One region of the Fusobacterium necrogenes genome, then DNA from elsewhere that is predicted to be linked to it. Evidence: riboswitches for the same ligand, from Rfam matches in the RefSeq annotation. Region 1 holds a riboswitch; each other region holds the start of a gene.
The links. A riboswitch is a leader RNA that binds a small molecule or an ion and turns the genes downstream of it on or off. The one in region 1 is predicted to bind S-adenosylmethionine.
Positions count from the first base shown of each region.

Region 1 (6,186 bases):
AAAGGTGCTGTTGAAGAGATGTTATCTATTTGTAAATATACAGAGTTTAAAGGTGAGATAGTTTTACTTACTGATGAGATAAAAGAGGAAGTTTTAAAAACTGTTGAAAATTTCAATGAAGACGGACTTCGTGTTATTGCTCTTGCTCAAAAAACTAATCCATCTCCTGTGGATAGTTTTGGAGTAAAAGATGAAGTGGATATGGTACTTATGGGATATCTTGCTTTCTTAGACCCACCTAAACCTACAACTGCTAAAGCTATTGCTGCTCTAAAAGAGTATGGGGTAAGAACTAAGGTTTTAACTGGTGATAATGATAAAGTTACTAAAAGTATTTGTGGAAAAGTTGGACTTAATAGTAAAAATATTTTACTTGGCTCAGATATAGATAATATGAGTGATGAAGAACTTTCAACTGTTGTTGAAAAGGTAGATATATTTGCAAAACTATCTCCTATGCAAAAAACTAGAATTGTTCAAATCTTAAAAGAGAATGGACATACAGTTGGATTTATGGGAGATGGAATAAATGATGCTGCTGCTATGAAAGAGGCAGATATAGGAATATCTGTTGATACAGCTGTGGATATAGCTAAAGAATCTGCTGATATAATCTTACTTGAAAAAGATTTAATGGTATTAGAAGAAGGAATTATTGAGGGACGTAAAACTTATGCAAATATGATTAAGTATATTAAGATGACTGCTTCATCTAACTTTGGTAATATGTTTTCAGTATTAGCTGCTAGTGCTTTCTTACCATTTTTACCAATGATGAGTATACACTTAATTCTATTAAATCTAATCTATGATCTATCTTGTACTGCTATCCCTTGGGATAATGTAGATAAAGAGTTTTTAAAAATTCCTAGAAAATGGGAAGCAAGCTCTATTGGAAAATTTATGTTATGGATAGGACCTACTAGTTCTATATTTGATATAACTACATACTTATTGATGTATTTTGTTATCTGTCCTATGTTTGTATCGAATGGAGTGCTATACAACTCTATCCCTGTTGAGCAAGAAACATTGAGAACAGCTTATGAAGCTATGTTCCAAACAGGTTGGTTTATTGAGTCTATGTGGTCACAAACTTTAGTTATCCATATGATAAGAACTCCTAAGTTATCATTTATTCAAAGTATTGCCTCTTTACCTGTTATAGTTCTTACAACTTTAGGAGTAATATTTGTTTCAATCATTCCTTATACTAGACTTGGAATCTATTTAGGGCTTACATCTCTTCCTCTAGTATTTTGGTTTGGGCTTGTATTGACAATAGTGGCTTATATGTCAGTAGTTACTTTTGTTAAGAAAAAATATATTAAAAAATATGGAGAATTATTATAAAAAATATTGACAAAATAGTATTTTTAGGTATATAATTACCCCAACAACAAAAAACAAACCATCAAGAGAAACTGAGAGACTGGCTCTATGACGTTTCAGCAACCTATCTTATAGATGTGGTGCTAATTCCAGACAGATGGAAGATACTAATTTTGTATCCAACTCTATTACTTGATGGTAATAGAGTTTTTTTATAATTTTTTCTAGGGAGGATTTTATGATTGAACTAAAGAACATCAGCAAGACTTACTATGACAATGGAAAAAAAGTAGAGGCATTGAAAAATATCAATCTCTCTTTTAATCCTGGGGAAATCGTAGGGATTATAGGATACTCTGGAGCAGGTAAAAGTACACTACTCAGATGTATAAATCTCTTAGAACCACCCACTACTGGAGAAGTTATCATTAATGGAGTCACACTAAATACTCTAAATGATAAAGAACTTCGAGAAATTAGAAAAAAAATAGGAATGATATTTCAACACTTTAATCTAATGAAAAGTAGAACCATCTCTAAAAATATCTCCTATCCACTAAAGGGAAGTAACTTATCTAAAAAGGAGATAGATTTAAGAGTAGAGGAGTTACTTGAACTAGTTAACTTAAAAGAGAAAAAGGAGAATTATCCATCTCAACTATCTGGAGGACAAAAACAGAGAGTAGGTATAGCAAGAGCACTTGCTAACAAACCAGATATAATTCTATGTGATGAAGCTACTTCTGCTCTAGACCCTGAAACTACAATTTCTATTCTGAAGCTTCTAAAAAAAGTTAATCAAGAATTAGGAGTTACAATTATCCTAATAACACATCAAATGGAAGTAATAAAAGAAATATGTGATAGAGTTATAGTTATGGAAGATGGAGAAATTAAGGAACAAGGTGATATTGTAGAAGTATTTTCAAGACCAAAAGCTGACATTACAAAAAAATTTCTTTCTACAATATTTAATAGTAAAAAAATATCTGAATATCTTGAAAATCTACCATCAAAACCTGATGAGCATTTTATAAAACTATCATATATAGGTGAAAATGCTGAGGAGGCTTATATTTCAAAAATTTCTAGAGAATTGGATATAGATGCTAGTATTCTTTTTGGTAATATTGAAATCATTAAAGGAACATCTATTGGAAATCTCATTATTAAATTTGAAGGAAGTAAAGAAAAGGTTTCAAATGCCATAAACTACTTAAACCAAAACAATATAGATACGGAGGTTTTAAAAAATGTTGGAATTTGCATATAAATATTTAGAGAATGTAATATACTATCGTGAAGAACTTTATACAGCACTTGGAGAAACAATTATAATGGTATTTATAGCTGGTATAATTTCAACTCTCATTGGTATAATTTTAGGAATAGCCCTAGCTGTTACTAAAAAAAATGGTATTTTAGAAAATACCTTTATAAATACAACTTTAGCTAGAATAATAAATATATTGAGGTCTATTCCCTTTGTTATTCTATTAGCAGCTTTAATCCCAGTAACTAGATTTATAGTAGGAACTACAATAGGACTAAAGGGAGCTATTGTCCCTTTAATCTTTGGGTCAGCTCCATTTATAGCTAGACAGATTGAATCAGCTCTATCTAGTGTAGATTCTGGAGTAATTGAAGCAGCTTATGCTATGGGTTCCTCTCCATTTGAAATAATCTATAGGGTTCTTCTAAGAGAAGCTCTACCAGAAATCATATATGCTCTAATTATTACAACAGTTAGTCTTATTAGTTTTTCTGCAGTAGCTGGTACAGTTGGTGGTGGGGGACTTGGAGATTTTGCCATCAGATATGGATATCAACATTTTAAAACAGATATTATGGTAGTAACTATTATAATCTTAATTCTTATGATTACAACTATACAATGGATAGGGGAAAAGCTTATTCAAAAAATTAAACACTAAAATATAAAAGGAGAGATACTATGTTAAAAAAATTAAAATATATCATTATTACATCAATTCTAACACTACTTTTTGTTAACTGTGGTGGTGAAAAAACTTCTCAAGAAAATATAATTAAATTAGGAATCAATGGAGATGAAAGTATTGTTTGGGAAACAGTGAGAGATGAATTAAAAAAGGAAAACATAACTTTGAAATTTGTTAGTTTTGGAGATTATATTAGACCAAACTTAGCTCTTCAAGAAAAAGAGATAGATTTAAATGCTTTTCAAACAGAGATATACTTTGATACTTTTAAGAAAGAACATAATTTAACTATTGAAAATATAGCTTATACTGTGATAGCCCCTATGGGGATATACTCTAAAAAAATTACAGATTTATCACAACTAAAAGATAATTCAACTGTTGCTATACCTAATGATAGCTCTAACTCTGGAAGAGCCTTAATCCTACTTCAAGAAGCAGGACTTATAAAATTAGTAGAAGGTTCAGGATTATTTCCTAGAATTAAAGATATAATCTCTAATCCTAAGAATTTAAAAATTGTTGAACTTGTAGCAACTCAAATTCCTAGATCTATTGATGATGTGGATATAGCTGTTATAAATAATGGAGTTGCTGTAGAAGCTAATTATTCTCCATTAGAAGACTCATTATTTTTGGAAGATGCTAAAAATGAAAAGTTAAAACCTTACTTTAATATTATTGCTAGTAGAGAAGACAACAAAGATAATCCTCTTGTAAAAAGAGTAGTAGAAGTTTATCAATCACAAAAAATAAAAGATTTAATAATCGAATATTACAAAGGTTCATCTGTTCCTGTATTCTAAAAAATATAATAGTTAACTAATAGGAGTGATATTTATGGAAAGAAAAATTATAGATTTTATTGATTTAAATAGAGAAAAATTTATAGAAGTGAGCCAAGAGATTCATAAAAATCCAGAGGTTGGGAATAAAGAGTATTTTGCTTGTGAATTGCTTACAAATACTTTAAAAGAGTATGATTTTGAAATAGAAAAAAATATAGCTGGGCATCCAACAGGATTTATAGCTAGAAAAAAATCTCATCTTGGAGCTTATCCTAAGATAAGCTTTTTAGCTGAATATGATGCTCTTCCAAACTTAGGGCATGCTTGTGGACACAATATAATAGGAAGTATTAGTATAGCTGGAGCTATTGCTCTAGGAGAAGCTTTAAAAAATACTCCTGGAGAAGTTATTGTTTTTGGTTGCCCTGCTGAAGAGGGTGGAGAAAATGGAAGTGCTAAAGGTTCTTTTGTTAGGGAAAACCTTTTTAAAGATATTGATGTAGCTATGATTATACATCCAGGTACAGAGAACTTAACAACTGGGAAAAGTTTAGCTGTAAATCCTTTAGACTTTGAGTTCTTTGGAACTCCAGCTCATGCTTCAGGTTGTCCTGAAAAAGGAAAGAATGCTTTAGATGCTCTTTTACACTTTTTCAATGGAATAGCTACTTTAAGACAACATCTTACTCCTGATATAAAAATACATGGTATCATAACTCATGGTGGAGATGCTCCTAATATTATTCCAAGCTATACAAAAGCTCGTTTTTATATAAGAGCAGCTACTAAAGAAGGGTGTGATGAGGTGACTGAAAAAGTAGTTGCAATAGCTAAAGGTGCAGCTACTATGACAGGTTGTAAAGAAAAAGTTTCAAGTTTTCAAAACAGAGTTGATAATGTAATACCTACTCCTATATTTGATGATTTTTATGTTGATGTTATGAAAAGATTAGGAATAGAAGTTAGTAAAGAACATAAAAAAGGAATTGGTTCTACTGATGTTGGAAATGTTAGCCAAGTTATTCCAACTATTCAGCCTAGTATAAAAATTTGTAACTCTGATGTTGCAGGGCATAGTTTGGAATTTGCTGAAGCTGCTAAATCATCTTGTGGAAATGAAGCTGTAATCTTAGGAGGAAAAGCCTTAGCCATTTTAGGATATGAACTACTTACCTCTCCTGAAAAATTAAATTTAATAAAATCTCAATTTAAAAATATAAGAAATCAGTAGATAGAAAAAGATAGCTGAAAACTATTTAAATATGTTACAATATAGAGGAGGAAACTCCTCTATATTTTTTGAAAGGATTATATAATGGAAAAAAAAATTCGTGTGACACTTAATAAATGTGCTATTGATATTATTGAGGCTGATTGTCAGAGTTTTAAAGTTACTAAAAACTTTCTTATAAATTATATCTTTGACAAATTAAAAGAGGAAAGAATTGAAAACATTTATAGTGAAGAGGATAACAAAGGGATTATTCAATTCAATCTCAATAAAAACAATAGAAATATTTATTATGATATTTTAGCTGAGCAAAAAATTCAGATAGAGGCTGACTTTATAAGAAAAATGATATATAGATATACTCATCAATCTAAAAGTTCTAGAGAATTATTTCTCTATGAGGATATTGTAAATCGTATAAAATATGGAATTAAAAATAAAAGAGTTCTAAAGCTTACCTTTGATGATGAGAGAAAAACTTCTATTCTCCCTTTTTACATTGGTAGCTCTAAATTGGAATTAGGAAACTATATATTTTGCTATGATTTTCTTGAGATGAGATATAAAAACTATAAGCTTAGTAATACTAAAACTATTTTTATAACTCAAGAGGAAAAGGAGTGGGAGAATAAAGATTTTATTGAAAATGTAATAAAAAACTTTGATCCTTTTTTATCTCAAGGAAAAAAAATAAAAGTTTCTTTGACAGAGGAGGGAGAAAAACTTCTCTCTACCCTTGCACTCAATCGTCCAGAGACTATCTCTCAAAATGGAAATATCTATGAGTTTAGATGTTCTGAAGAGCAAGCTAAAAGATATTTTGCATATTTTTTAGATGATGTAAAAATAATAGAACCTCTTTCTCTAAAAGAGT
Region 1 is NZ_UGGU01000003.1:967,702-973,887, reverse strand. It holds gene mgtA (magnesium-translocating P-type ATPase) at 1-1,353, shown strand, start outside; SAM riboswitch class I at 1,409-1,496, shown strand; gene DYA59_RS04875 (methionine ABC transporter ATP-binding protein) at 1,571-2,605, shown strand; gene DYA59_RS04870 (methionine ABC transporter permease) at 2,586-3,266, shown strand; gene DYA59_RS04865 (MetQ/NlpA family ABC transporter substrate-binding protein) at 3,287-4,099, shown strand; gene DYA59_RS04860 (M20 family metallopeptidase) at 4,134-5,312, shown strand; gene DYA59_RS04855 (WYL domain-containing protein) at 5,397-6,186, shown strand, end outside.

Region 2 (6,186 bases), 440 kb from region 1:
TTAAATATGGAGCTTCCAGATACTGAGTTATATGGAGAATCTTGGGAAGTAAGTTCTCATAAAGGTGGGTTATCATATATAGAAAATGGGGAATATACAGGAAAAAGTTTAATTGAAGTTATAGAACAAAATAAAGGAGAAATATTAGGTGAAGAGATAGTTGAAAGATTTAAAGGAGAGTTTCCATTACTTATAAAATATTTAGATATAAATGATAGATTATCAGTTCAAGTTCATCCGAGTGATGAGTATGCTCTTAGAGTAGAGGGAGAATTTGGAAAAAGTGAGTGTTGGTATGTAATGGAAGCTAGCGAAGATGCTACACTTATTTTAGGAATAAAAGAAGGAATAACAAAAGAAATTTTTAAAGAAAAAGTTGAAAAAAAAGATTTTACAGATTTATTTAATACTATAAAAGTAAAAAAAGGAGATTTTATAAATCTATTACCTGGAGTAGTTCATGCAACTTTAGAGGGTTCTATTTTAATTTGTGAAGTTCAACAAAATTCAGATACAACTTATAGAATTTATGATTTTGATAGATTAGTAGATGGGAAATTAAGAGATTTACATATAGATAAAGCTTTAGATGTAATAGATTTTGAAGGAGATATTCAAGTTACAACTTCTGAAAATAGACAAAAAATTTCATTAGTAGGTGCACTAAAAGAGGAATTAGTAAGAGGACAATATTTTAATGTAGATAAATATCTAATAGATGGAAAATTTGAAGATGAAACAAATAAAAATTTTAAAATTCTTTCAATATTGGACGGAGAGGGAGAGATTATTTGTGATAGTAATTCTTACTCTATAAAAAAAGGAGATACATATTTCATTCCAGCTGGATTAAAAACAGTTTTAAAAGGAAAAGTCGAAGTTTTGAAATCTTATTTATAGTAGATTTTAAACCATATTAGTTGAAGAAAAGAAGAAAGTTTTACTCGTAATAGTAAGGAGCTATGAAGAGGAAAATTTTCTTCTTTGTTTTTATTTTTTTTCTATTGTAAATCCTGTAAAACCATAAAAAGCAGAGATCAGTGGTGAAATTATATTGAATAAACAATATGGAACATATACCCAAGCTCCTACTCCTAAAGCTCCCATCATAAAGGCTCCACATGTATTCCAAGGGATAAGGGCTGATGTCATTGTTCCTGAATCTTCTAAGGCTCTTGAAAGATTTTTAGGAGCAAGTCCTCTCTTCTCATAACTTTCTTTAAACATTCTTCCAGGAATAACTATTGAAAGATACTGATCTCCAGCTACTGAATTGATAAACATAGGTGTCAATAATGTTGCTAAAATTAATTTACCTGTTGTATTAGCAAATTTTAATATTTCTTGGGCTATTCTTCCTAACATTCCAGATTTTTCCATTATTCCGCCAAAGGTCATTGCGCATAGAATGATAGAAACAGTCCACATCATGGAATTCATTCCACCTCTATTTAATAATTCGTCTACCATAGAGTTTCCTGTACTTCCACTAAAGCCATAGTGTAAAGAGTATAGAGCGTCTTTTAAAGAAGCTCCTTGAAAAAGTATGGCAGCAATTCCTCCTATTATAGAACCTATAAATAATCCAGGAATGGCAGGAACTTTCATAACTACCATTCCAATTACAAATATAGGAATTAATAGAAGAAATGGATTAATATTAAATGAATTAGATAGAGCATTCAATATTTCATTTACTTGAGCAGTATCAACCTCTCCGTCTGAGCTGTGTTTTATTCCCAATACGATGAATCCAATTAATGTAAATATATAAGCGGGTACAGTTGAATAAAGCATGTGCTTAATATGGTCAAATAATGTAGCTCCTGCCATAGCTGGTGCTAATGTTGTTGTATCAGACATTGGAGAAAGTTTATCTCCGAAATACGCTCCAGATATTATCGCTCCTGCTATTACAGGACGAGGTAAGCCTAGACCCTCTCCTATCCCTACTAAAGCAATTCCAACTGTTGAAGCTGTACTCCATGAGCTTCCTGTAGAAAGAGATACTATTGAACATATTATAACTGTAATTGGTAAAAATACTAAGGGATTAATAATTTTTAAACCATAGTATATCATGGATGGAACTATCCCTGATAAAATCCAACTTCCTATAACCATTCCTATTATCATAAGGATAAGAATGGCTCTCATAGACATTTTTATTGTTTCTACAATACCATCTTCTAGTTCATCCCAAGTAGCATATTTGCTTATTAATGCAACAAACCCTGCAAATATAGCAGAAATAAATATTGGTATGTGTACTTCTAATTGAGCTATTTGTACTGAGTAAAAAAGTATCGCTACCAGAAATATTATTGGTAACAATGCACAAGAAAGGGATACTTGTCTCTTTTTCATTTCGCTCTTATCAACTCCTCTATTACAAATATTTTTTATGACAATTTAATATACTTTACATTAAAGAAAAAGTCAATATTTTTTTATACAACTTATTATGAAAGTTTAAAGTACTTTCTTAATAAATTTGATTATAAAAAAATTACATCTAAAATCTTAGATATTTAAAATTTTAGATGTAGTACTTGATCAAGAGTTTTACGTTATTATCTTATTAAATTTTTATTTATTCAATATAGTTTTTAACTCTTTTATTTTATTTGTTTTTTCCCATGGAATATCTAAATCTGTTCTTCCTATATGTCCAAATGCTGCTAAATCTTGATATTTGAATTTTCCACTTCTTAATTCTAATGATTTTTCTATTCCTCTTGGTGTTAAATCAAATACTTTTTTAACAGCTTCAGCAAGCTCTATCTCGCTTACTTTTCCTGTTCCAAATGTATCTACTTTTACTGATGTAGGTTCTACTACTCCTATTGCATAAGATAGTTGTACTTCACATTTGTCTGCTAAATCTGCTGCTACTATATTTTTAGCTACCCATCTTGCTGCATAAGCTGCTGATCTATCTACTTTTGATGGATCTTTTCCTGAAAATGCTCCTCCACCATGTCTGAAGTATCCACCATAAGTATCTACTATGATTTTTCTTCCAGTAAGTCCTGTATCTCCATGCGGTCCACCTATAACAAATCTTCCAGTTGGATTGATATGATATTTTTTAACATCAGTTGGATTTAAGTTATATGCTTCGAGTACTGGTTTTATTACTCTTTCTTTAACATCAGCTTTTATTTGATCTTGAGTTACATCAGGGTTGTGCTGTACAGATAATACGATTGTATCAACATGATCAATCTTTCCATTTTCATCATAAGCCAAAGTTACTTGAGCTTTAGCATCAGGTCTAGCCCAAGTTAATTCTTTACTTCTAGTCATTTTAGTTAATTTAACTAAAATTTCTCTAGCTAAAACTAAAGCAAGTGGCATAAGTTCAGGAGTTTCTTTTACAGCGCCACCAAACATTATTCCTTGATCACCAGCACCACCAACATCAACACCCATAGCAATGTCAGGTGATTGAGCATGAATAGCATTAAGTACTCCACAGTTAGAGTCAAATCCCATTCCTTCTTTGTATCCAATCTCATCAATTTTAGTTCTAACAATATCTTGGATATCAATATAAGTAGAAGTAGTGATTTCACCACCAACAATGACTTGTCCAGTAGTACAGAAGACTTCACAAGCAACTCTAGAATTAGGGTCATCAGCAAGGCAAGCATCTAATACTGCATCAGATATTTGGTCAGAGACTTTATCAGGATGTCCAGGTGACACAAATTCAGATGTAAAGTAAGTTAAATTTTTCATTTTTAATTATCCTCCTAAAAATTCAATGAAATTATCAATAAAAAAATCCTTCACTTAGAGAGATGAAGGATTTACAATTCAGATTCAATCTTTTCATCCATCTGTACAGGAGTTAGCACCACACTAGAAAAGCAGGTTGCTGAGATGTCATAGGGCCAGTCCCTCAATCTCTCTTGATGGTTATTTAGGATAGTATATCATATTAGGACTAAAAAAGTCAACAAATTTATTCAATTATATTTTAATAAATAAATTTTAAAGAGACAAAAAGATTAAAGAAAATATGCCCCTAATTTAGCAAACTTTTCTATCATTTCCTCAGGCCATATAGATGCCTGAACTTCTCCGATATGTAATTTTTCTAGAAAAAACATGCAAATTCTTGATTGTCCTATTCCTCCACCAATTGTATATGGAAGTTCTTTAGCTATAAGAGATCTATGAAAAGGTAGTTCTTTTCTTTCTTCTTTGCCATCAAGTTTTAATTGAAGTTGAAGACTTTCTTCACTTACTCTAATTCCCATAGATGATAGTTCAAAGCCTTGCTCTAATATAGGATTCCATACTAAAATATCTCCATTTAATTCCCAATCGTCATAGTCTGGAGCTCTTCCATCGTGTTTTTTTCCAGAAGTTAAAGTTTTACCTATTTGAGATATGAATACAGCTTTATGGATTCTACAAATTTCGTTTTCTCTTTCCTTAGCTGTAAGTTCAGGATAAGCATCTTCTAGTTCCTGTGAAGTTATGAAAAAAATATTTTTAGGAAGTTTTGTAGAGAACACTGGATATTCTCTATTAATGAATTCTTCAGTTTTTCTAAGTGCTTTATAAATATTATTTACGATATTTTTAAGGGTTTCTGTAGTCCTTTCTTCTTTGTTAATTATAAGTTCCCAATCCCATTGATCAACATACATAGAATGGATATTATCTAGATCTTCATCTCTTCTAATAGCATTCATATCAGTGTAAAGTCCAGTATGAACTGGAAATCTATATCTTTTTAAAGCCATTCTTTTCCATTTTGCAAGAGAATGTATAATTTGATATTCTTCATTTTTATCCCAATGAGTATCAAATTGTACAGGTCTTTCTATTCCATTTAGATCATCATTTAAGCCAGAAGATTTTCTGACATATAGGGGAGCAGAAACTCTTGTAAGATTTAATTCATAAGCTAAAGCTCTTTCAAAAAAATCCTTTACCTTTTTTATAGCTACTTCAGTTTCAAATAAATCTAGCTTGCAATCATAATTTTTTTTCATATATTATCACTCCTTTAAGATTATTTTAATAAAAAAAACCATTCGGTTGTACCCGAATGGTTTATAAACAAGGTCGGGTACAAATCAATTAAACTCGAAAAAGATTTGTACCACAAGTAGAATATACTACTTAGAGTCCAAACCTCGACATATTATTATTATTATTAAGTTGTGCAGTAAATTCGAAAATATAAAACTTCATAACCTGCCTCCATAGGAAATAAAACATAAATCTATGTGATAAGAATACACCTTTTTATTAAAAAAGTCAATATTTTTTTAAAATATATTACTTGGAGTATTAAAAATAAAGGTAAATTTATTTTGAGTAATAATTGATTTTTTTTTAGACATATGATATAATACTTAAAATAAAGTAGTATGCTAGTTTTAGAGGGAGTGGGTTTTTATATCCACTCCCTCTTTAGTAGTAAAAATTTGGAAAAGAGGTGAAACTTGGTGGAGAAGATAGATAACCAACAAAAAATAGTCGAAAAAATAGAAAAAATAGTGACACCTGTTGTTGAAGAAATGGGATTATCTCTTGTAGATGTAGAGTATATACAAGATGGTGGATATTGGTATGTGAGAGTATATGTAGAAAACTTAAATGGAGATATTACATTAGAAGAGTGTGCGACTATAAGTGGTAAAGTTGATGAAGATATAGATAGATTAATTGAACAAAGATTTTTTTTAGAGATATCTTCACCAGGAATAGAAAGACCATTAAAAAAATTAAATGATTATGTGAGGTTTAAAGGAGAAAAAATAAGAGTAGCCTTAAAACATAAGATTGAAGATAAAAAAAATTTTGAAGGAGTTATAGTTGATTGTAAAGAAAATAGAATTCTTCTAGAAGTAGAAGAGGAAAAAGTTATGGAAATTCCTTTTTCAGAAATAAGAAAAGCAAATATTGTATATGAATTTGATGAAATTTAAGATAAAGTTTCAGGAGGGAAATCAATGAAAAGTAAAGACGCTAAAATATTTTTAGAGGCTTTGGATGAACTAGAAAAGGAAAAAGGTATAAGTAAAGAGAACCTTCTTTCAACCGTTGAGCAGGCTTTATTAGCTGCTTATAAGAAGAACTATGGAGAGGAGGAAAATGTAGAAGTAGAAATTGACAGAGAGACTGGAGATGTAAAAATCTATGAAATAAAGACTGTTGTAC
Region 2 is NZ_UGGU01000003.1:1,412,057-1,418,242, reverse strand. It holds gene DYA59_RS06665 (type I phosphomannose isomerase catalytic subunit) at 1-900, shown strand, start outside; gene nhaC (Na+/H+ antiporter NhaC) at 991-2,367, opposite strand; gene metK (methionine adenosyltransferase) at 2,590-3,744, opposite strand; SAM riboswitch class I at 3,839-3,927, opposite strand; gene asnA (aspartate--ammonia ligase) at 4,017-5,012, opposite strand; gene DYA59_RS06645 (ribosome maturation factor RimP) at 5,481-5,954, shown strand; gene nusA (transcription termination factor NusA) at 5,979-6,186, shown strand, end outside.
Region 2: linked by a shared signal. The riboswitch ahead of metK (methionine adenosyltransferase) and the one ahead of DYA59_RS04875 (methionine ABC transporter ATP-binding protein) in region 1 are both predicted to bind S-adenosylmethionine.

Region 3 (6,186 bases), 830 kb from region 1:
AATACAGCTGCTAGATTAAATGGATTGACATATTCAACTTTAATGAATGGTCTTAAGAAAGCTGGAATTGTATTAGATAGAAAAGTTTTAGCGGATATAGCTTTAAACAATTCAGCAGAGTTCACAAAATTAGTAGAAACTGCAAAATCAGCTCTATAATTTAAATTATATTATAAAATAAAAGGCTTTGAAAGGAAAGAGAACTTTCAAAGTTTTTTTATGATATTCATATATATGTAAAAAAAAAATTAAAAAAAAATAAAAAAATATTTAAATGTAACGAAGTTGTCACAAAGGAAAGATATAATAAGTTTGTAATAAATCTTTCCCCAAGATATTTTAATATAGATTAGTAAAAATAGCAGACAAAAGTCTGCTATTTTTATTTTATTTGTTATCAATTTGATACGACAATATATTTTGGTATTCTTCAGGAGTATCAATATCTAGAAACTCTTTTTTATCTTGGAAGTCTACAAAAGAGATAAGGGCTGTTTTTTTTATAATTTCTCGACCACCAGTATCTCCCTCTAGTTTTAACAAATCTTCTCTTTTATTTTTAGGAAAAAATACTGGAGAAAAAGATTGACCTTCGGCTCTTGGAATTGTAATATAATTGTATCTCAAAAAATTGAAATAAATTTTTAGAAGAGTATTTTTTGTCAAAAGAGGTTGATCAGCAGTAAAAAAAACAATTCCTTCTCCTGATGAATTGTTTATACCAAGCTTTATACTTTCACTTTGTCCAAATTGAGATCTTTTATTTTCAAGATAATTGTATCCAAAATTTTTAGTCAAATCTTTTACCCATTTTTCTCTTCCACATACATATATGTTATAAAAAGGTAGAAAAGATAATTTTTCTAAGGTATATCCAAGTAGGTTTGTATCTCTATAAGGAAGTTGTAATTTATTTTTTCCCATTCTCTTTGAATATCCTGAAGCCATAACTATTGCATCAGTAGGAATGTATTTAAAAAAATAGTTATGATAAAGTGAACCTAGAATAAAATTGTATGGACAATTTTCTTTTTTTAGCTGATTACAAATTTCTAAGGTTTGTGAAAATTTTTCAAGATAATTATCTCCATCTATTCCATTAAAAAATAAGTAGTTATTTGTATTTGAAGAACATTTAAAAAAATCACCAAATTTAATATAATCTTTTAAGAAATACTTGTTTGCAATTTTATTTATATAGAGGCTAAATTTCTCTTTAAAAATTTCAAATCTATGAATATTATTTTTCTCTAACTTTAAATTTAGGATATCTAAATTGATTACTCCGATAGTTTTTGTTGAAAAAGGGGGAATACAAGGTTCTGTATCACTCCAAGCTTTTATTTTTTTCTCTTTAGCTCCATCACCTTCTATTAATATATAGTCAAATTCTTTTTTTAAATTGTAAATCTTATCATATGAAGGAGAATAAAGCTTATTATTTTCTAGCTTTTCCCCATAGACAAAGATATTTTTTGAAAGCCCTTTAATTTTGTTATTAGCTGTTATTAATACTTCAAATTCTTCAGGTTTTGGGAGAAAGATTTTAGTAGTTGTAGTTATTAATACTTTTCCAGAAACAGAGAGTTCTCTAGCTAAAGAAAACATAAGAGAGGTTTTTCCACCAGCACCTGTAATAGTAATAACATCTCCTTTTTTTATATCAAATACTTTTACTAACATAATCCACCTCCTTTTTTTATATTTTATGATAGAAGAGAATTTTATTCAAGTATAAATAATAAAAAGAAGAGAATATTACAATAAAATTTGTAATAATTCTCTTCTAGTTTATTAATATAAATTGATTTAAAACTTATTAAAATGTAGCGACAACTCCACCATTATAATTAGATAGAATATATTGTTTTACTTTTTCACTTTGTAAAGCTTGAATAAGTTTAACTATATCTTCTTTTTTTTCATCTCCTTCTCTTACAGCTAAAATATTAGCATAAGGAGATTCTTCCCCTTCTAGAACTAAAGCATCTTTTACCGGAGAAAATCCAGCTTCTAAAGCATAGTTACCATTGATTACAGCAGCAGCTACATCTGGTAAAACCCTAGGAAGTTGTGGAGCTTCAATAGGTTTGAATTTTAATTTTTTAGGATTTTCAACAATATCAAATTCTGTTGCATATAGATTATTAGGATCAGCTAATTTGATAAGTCCTTTATTATGTAATAATATAAGTGCTCTTCCACCATTAGATGGATCGTTAGGGATAGCAACAGTAGCTTTTGCTGGTATATCTTCAAGCTTTGTATATTTTTTAGAAAATACTCCTAATGGTTCTACATGAATTTTTGCAGCTGAAACAAGTTTTAGATTTCTTTCGTTTGCAAATTTTTCTAAGTATGGATAGTGTTGAAAATAATTAGCATCTATTTCACCATCAGCTAATGAAAGATTTGGAGTCACATAGTCAGTGAACTCTATAACTTTTAAATCTACTCCTTGAGCTTTTAAATCATCTTTTATTAAATTTAAAAGTTCAGCATGTGGAACAGGAGTAGCTCCAACTTTTAATTCTCCAGCTACAGAATTAATACCTAGTGTTAAAAGTCCTGCTAATAAAAGTGTTTTAACTGATAATTTCATATTATCCTCTCCCTTATGTTTTATGTTATTTATCTATTTTTTTTTGATCTGTAAACTAAATAATCTCCGAGTGATTGTAAGATTTGAACTACTATAATAATAACTATTACTGCGTATATCATGATATCTGTTTTAAATCTTTGATATCCAAATCTGATAGCTAGATCTCCTAATCCACCAGCACCAATTGTTCCTGCCATAGCTGAAAATCCAATAAGACTTACTATAGTAACAGTTATACCATGTAGTATATGAGGCATAGTTTCAGGTATCATAACTTTAAATATTATTGTCCAGTTATTTGCTCCCATACTAGAACTAGCTTCAATGAGACCTTTATCTACTTCGTTTAAAGCACCCTCTATCATTCTGGCTACAAATGGAGCTGCTGAGATAGAAAGAGGTACTATTGCTGCAGTACTTCCTATTGTTGTTCCTACTATTATTCTTGAAAGAGGAAAAAGAAGTATCATAAGTATAATAAAAGGGAATGATCTTAAGGTATTGATTACAAAATCTAGTACTTTGTTGAGTTTAGGTTTTTCCAAAATATTTCCTTCTTTTGTAATTGTAAGAAGTATTCCTATTGGAAATCCAATTAATAGTGAAAAAAATGTTGAGAAAAAAACCATGTATAATGTTTCTAATGTAGATGTCCATATCATACTAAATACCATTGTATATCACCTCTGTGAGTACTCCTGCTTCATTTTTAAACCAAGATATAGCTTCTTTTTGCTGATCAATATTTCCAGAAAGTTCTATAAATAGGTGTCCTACCTTCATAGTAGATAAATTATCAATAGATCCTCCAATTATACTAAGATCTATATTGAAGGTTCTCACAGCTTGAGAAATTATAGGTTCTTCAGCCATTGTGCCTAAAAAATCGAGTCTAACTATTGACTTACCCTTTGTTTTCATTATCTCTATTCCTTGCTTTTCGTCAGCTGGAAGATAAGAAATTAGTTCCTTTGTAACTTCAGTTTGTGGATTAGAGAAAATATGGTGGACACTTCCAGATTCTACAATTTTTCCATCAGACATTACAGCTACTCGATTACAAATATCTCTGATTACTTCCATTTGATGAGTTATCATCACAACTGTAAGCCCAAATTGTTTTTTTATATTTTTTATTAATTCCAGTATTGATTTAGTTGTTTTAGGATCTAGGGCTGAAGTAGCTTCGTCAGATAGTAGTATATCTGGATTATTTGCTAATGCTCTAGCTATGGCTACTCTTTGCTTTTGTCCGCCAGATAACTGTGATGGATAGTAATTTTCTTTATCAGAAAGTTCAACTACCTTTAAAAGTTCTTTAACTCTCCTGTCTATATCAGATTTTTTCCAATTAGCAATCTCTAGGGAAAAAGCTATATTTTCTCCTACTGTCCTTGAAGAAAGTAGATTAAAATGTTGGAAAATCATTCCTATTTTTTTTCTTCTTTCTAATAACTCTGCTTTAGAAAGAGCTGTAATATCAATACCATCTATTATAATTTTTCCATCTGTTGGTTCTTCAAGTCTGTTTATGAGTCTTATTAAAGAAGATTTTCCAGCACCACTAAGTCCAATTACTCCAAAAATATCCCCTGTTTTTATTTCTAAAGATACATTTTTAACGGCATGATAGCCATTAGGATATATTTTATTTATGTTTTGTATCTCTATCATTCTTACCTCCTGTAGATATTTATTAGTAAAAAAATCTCTATTACCATCAAGTAATAGAGATATAATAGAGCTTTTTAGTTCTATCCATCTTTCTGGAATTAGCACCACACTTTAAAGCAGGTTGCTGAAACTTCTTTGGGCCAGTCCCTCGGTTTCTCTTGATGGTTAATTTCTTTGTTAGAGTTATGATATAATTTTTTTATAAAAATGTCAATACTTTTTTTGAAAATATAAAAATCTTTTATTGGAATTTATTTTTTAGGAATAGAAACGAGAAAAAATCTTTATATTTTTGTAAATAAATTTTATATTCTTCAATTTTTTAGTTTCTATAAGTTTACTTTCATTTTATAATTTTATAAATTTTCTTTTCTCTTTTTTCTTAGGCAATTTAAATGAAAAGGGAAGTTCTTTTCTAAGGATAATAATACTAATAATAAAACACATAAAATCTGAAGCTGGAAGAGATAGCCAGACACCAGTTTCTCTCAAGAATAATGGAAGTATAATTATTGAAATTATAAAAAATACAATGCTCCTCAATGAAGAAATTATATTTGATAACTTTGTCATCCCTTTAGATTGTAAGTATGATATATTAATAAAATTTGCTCCTTGAAAGATAATAGCACTTGCAAATAAAATCAATCCATGTGCTGCTAAATCTACAAGAGCTTTATCATTATTAAATAATTTTACTAAATATTTTCCAAAGAATATTATAGTTAGGAGTATAGATGAAGATATAAAGAAAGTTACTATATGTCCTAATCTATATGTTTTTTTAACTCTCTCATACTCTTTTATTCCATAGTTATAGCTTATAATAGGTTGTATTCCTTGAGATAATCCAGTAAATAAGCATCTAAATATATAACAAATGTATGCAACAATACAGTAAGCTGATACTCCTATTTCTCCTAAAAATCTCATAAAAGAGATATTGAAGAGTGCATTTGTAAGTGCTGCTGTAAACTCTATTGTAAATGATGGAAAACCAATAGAGATAATATTTTTAAGAAAAGGCATCTTTATTTTTTGGAATTTATATTTTAATTTACAATCTATTCTATAAAAGTATTTTACTAAAAATAAAAATGAAAATAATTGTCCAATAGCTGTAGCAAAAGCTCCTCCAAAGACTCCCCACTTAAATATTATAATAAATAACCAATCTAAAAATACATTAGTGATAGCTCCAATAAGCATAGATATGAAAGCATATACTGGAGCTTTATCATTTCTGACTACAGCATTTAAGCTATTAGATAGCATTAAAAATATCATAGCAATGATGCAAGTATAGAGATATATTTTAACTTGTAAAAGTAACTGTTCACTAGAACCTAACAAAAATATCAATCTATCTCCACTAATTAGAACTAAGGCTAAAATGAGAATGTAAAAAATAATATTCAAAGTAACTATATATGAGAAACAGGTATTTTTAAATTTTATATTTTTAGGACGTAGAGACATCAAAGTAGCTCCACCAGTTCCAATTAATAAACTTATAGCAATTCCTAGGTTAATAATAGGGTAAGCTATATTTACAGCAGCAAGTCCAGCTGCACCAACCCCTTGTCCAATAAAAATTCCATCTACAATGGCATAGAGAGCATTAACCATCATACCAGTAACAGCAGGTATTGAAAAATTAAAAAATAGCCTTGTGATTGAATCCTTTTTTAGGTCAATAGCTTTAAACATTTTTCCACCTCATTTTAAAAATATTAGTTCTTTTAGATAAGATAAAATTACAATTTAGAAAATAGTGAGATTTAATTCTTTAGATAGATCTTCTAAAAGAGCTACCCCAGCAATTGGATTTCCCTTTTCATCTAAAGATGGAGCATAAACTCCAATTGCCATTTTACCAGGAACAACAGATAAAATACCACCACCTA
Region 3 is NZ_UGGU01000003.1:134,049-140,234, forward strand. It holds gene rplT (50S ribosomal protein L20) at 1-159, shown strand, start outside; gene yqeC (selenium cofactor biosynthesis protein YqeC) at 388-1,683, opposite strand; gene DYA59_RS01015 (MetQ/NlpA family ABC transporter substrate-binding protein) at 1,820-2,602, opposite strand; gene DYA59_RS01020 (methionine ABC transporter permease) at 2,632-3,279, opposite strand; gene DYA59_RS01025 (methionine ABC transporter ATP-binding protein) at 3,269-4,279, opposite strand; SAM riboswitch class I at 4,361-4,447, opposite strand; gene DYA59_RS01030 (MATE family efflux transporter) at 4,628-5,989, opposite strand; gene glsA (glutaminase A) at 6,044-6,186, opposite strand, start outside.
Region 3: linked by a shared signal. The riboswitch ahead of DYA59_RS01025 (methionine ABC transporter ATP-binding protein) and the one ahead of DYA59_RS04875 (methionine ABC transporter ATP-binding protein) in region 1 are both predicted to bind S-adenosylmethionine.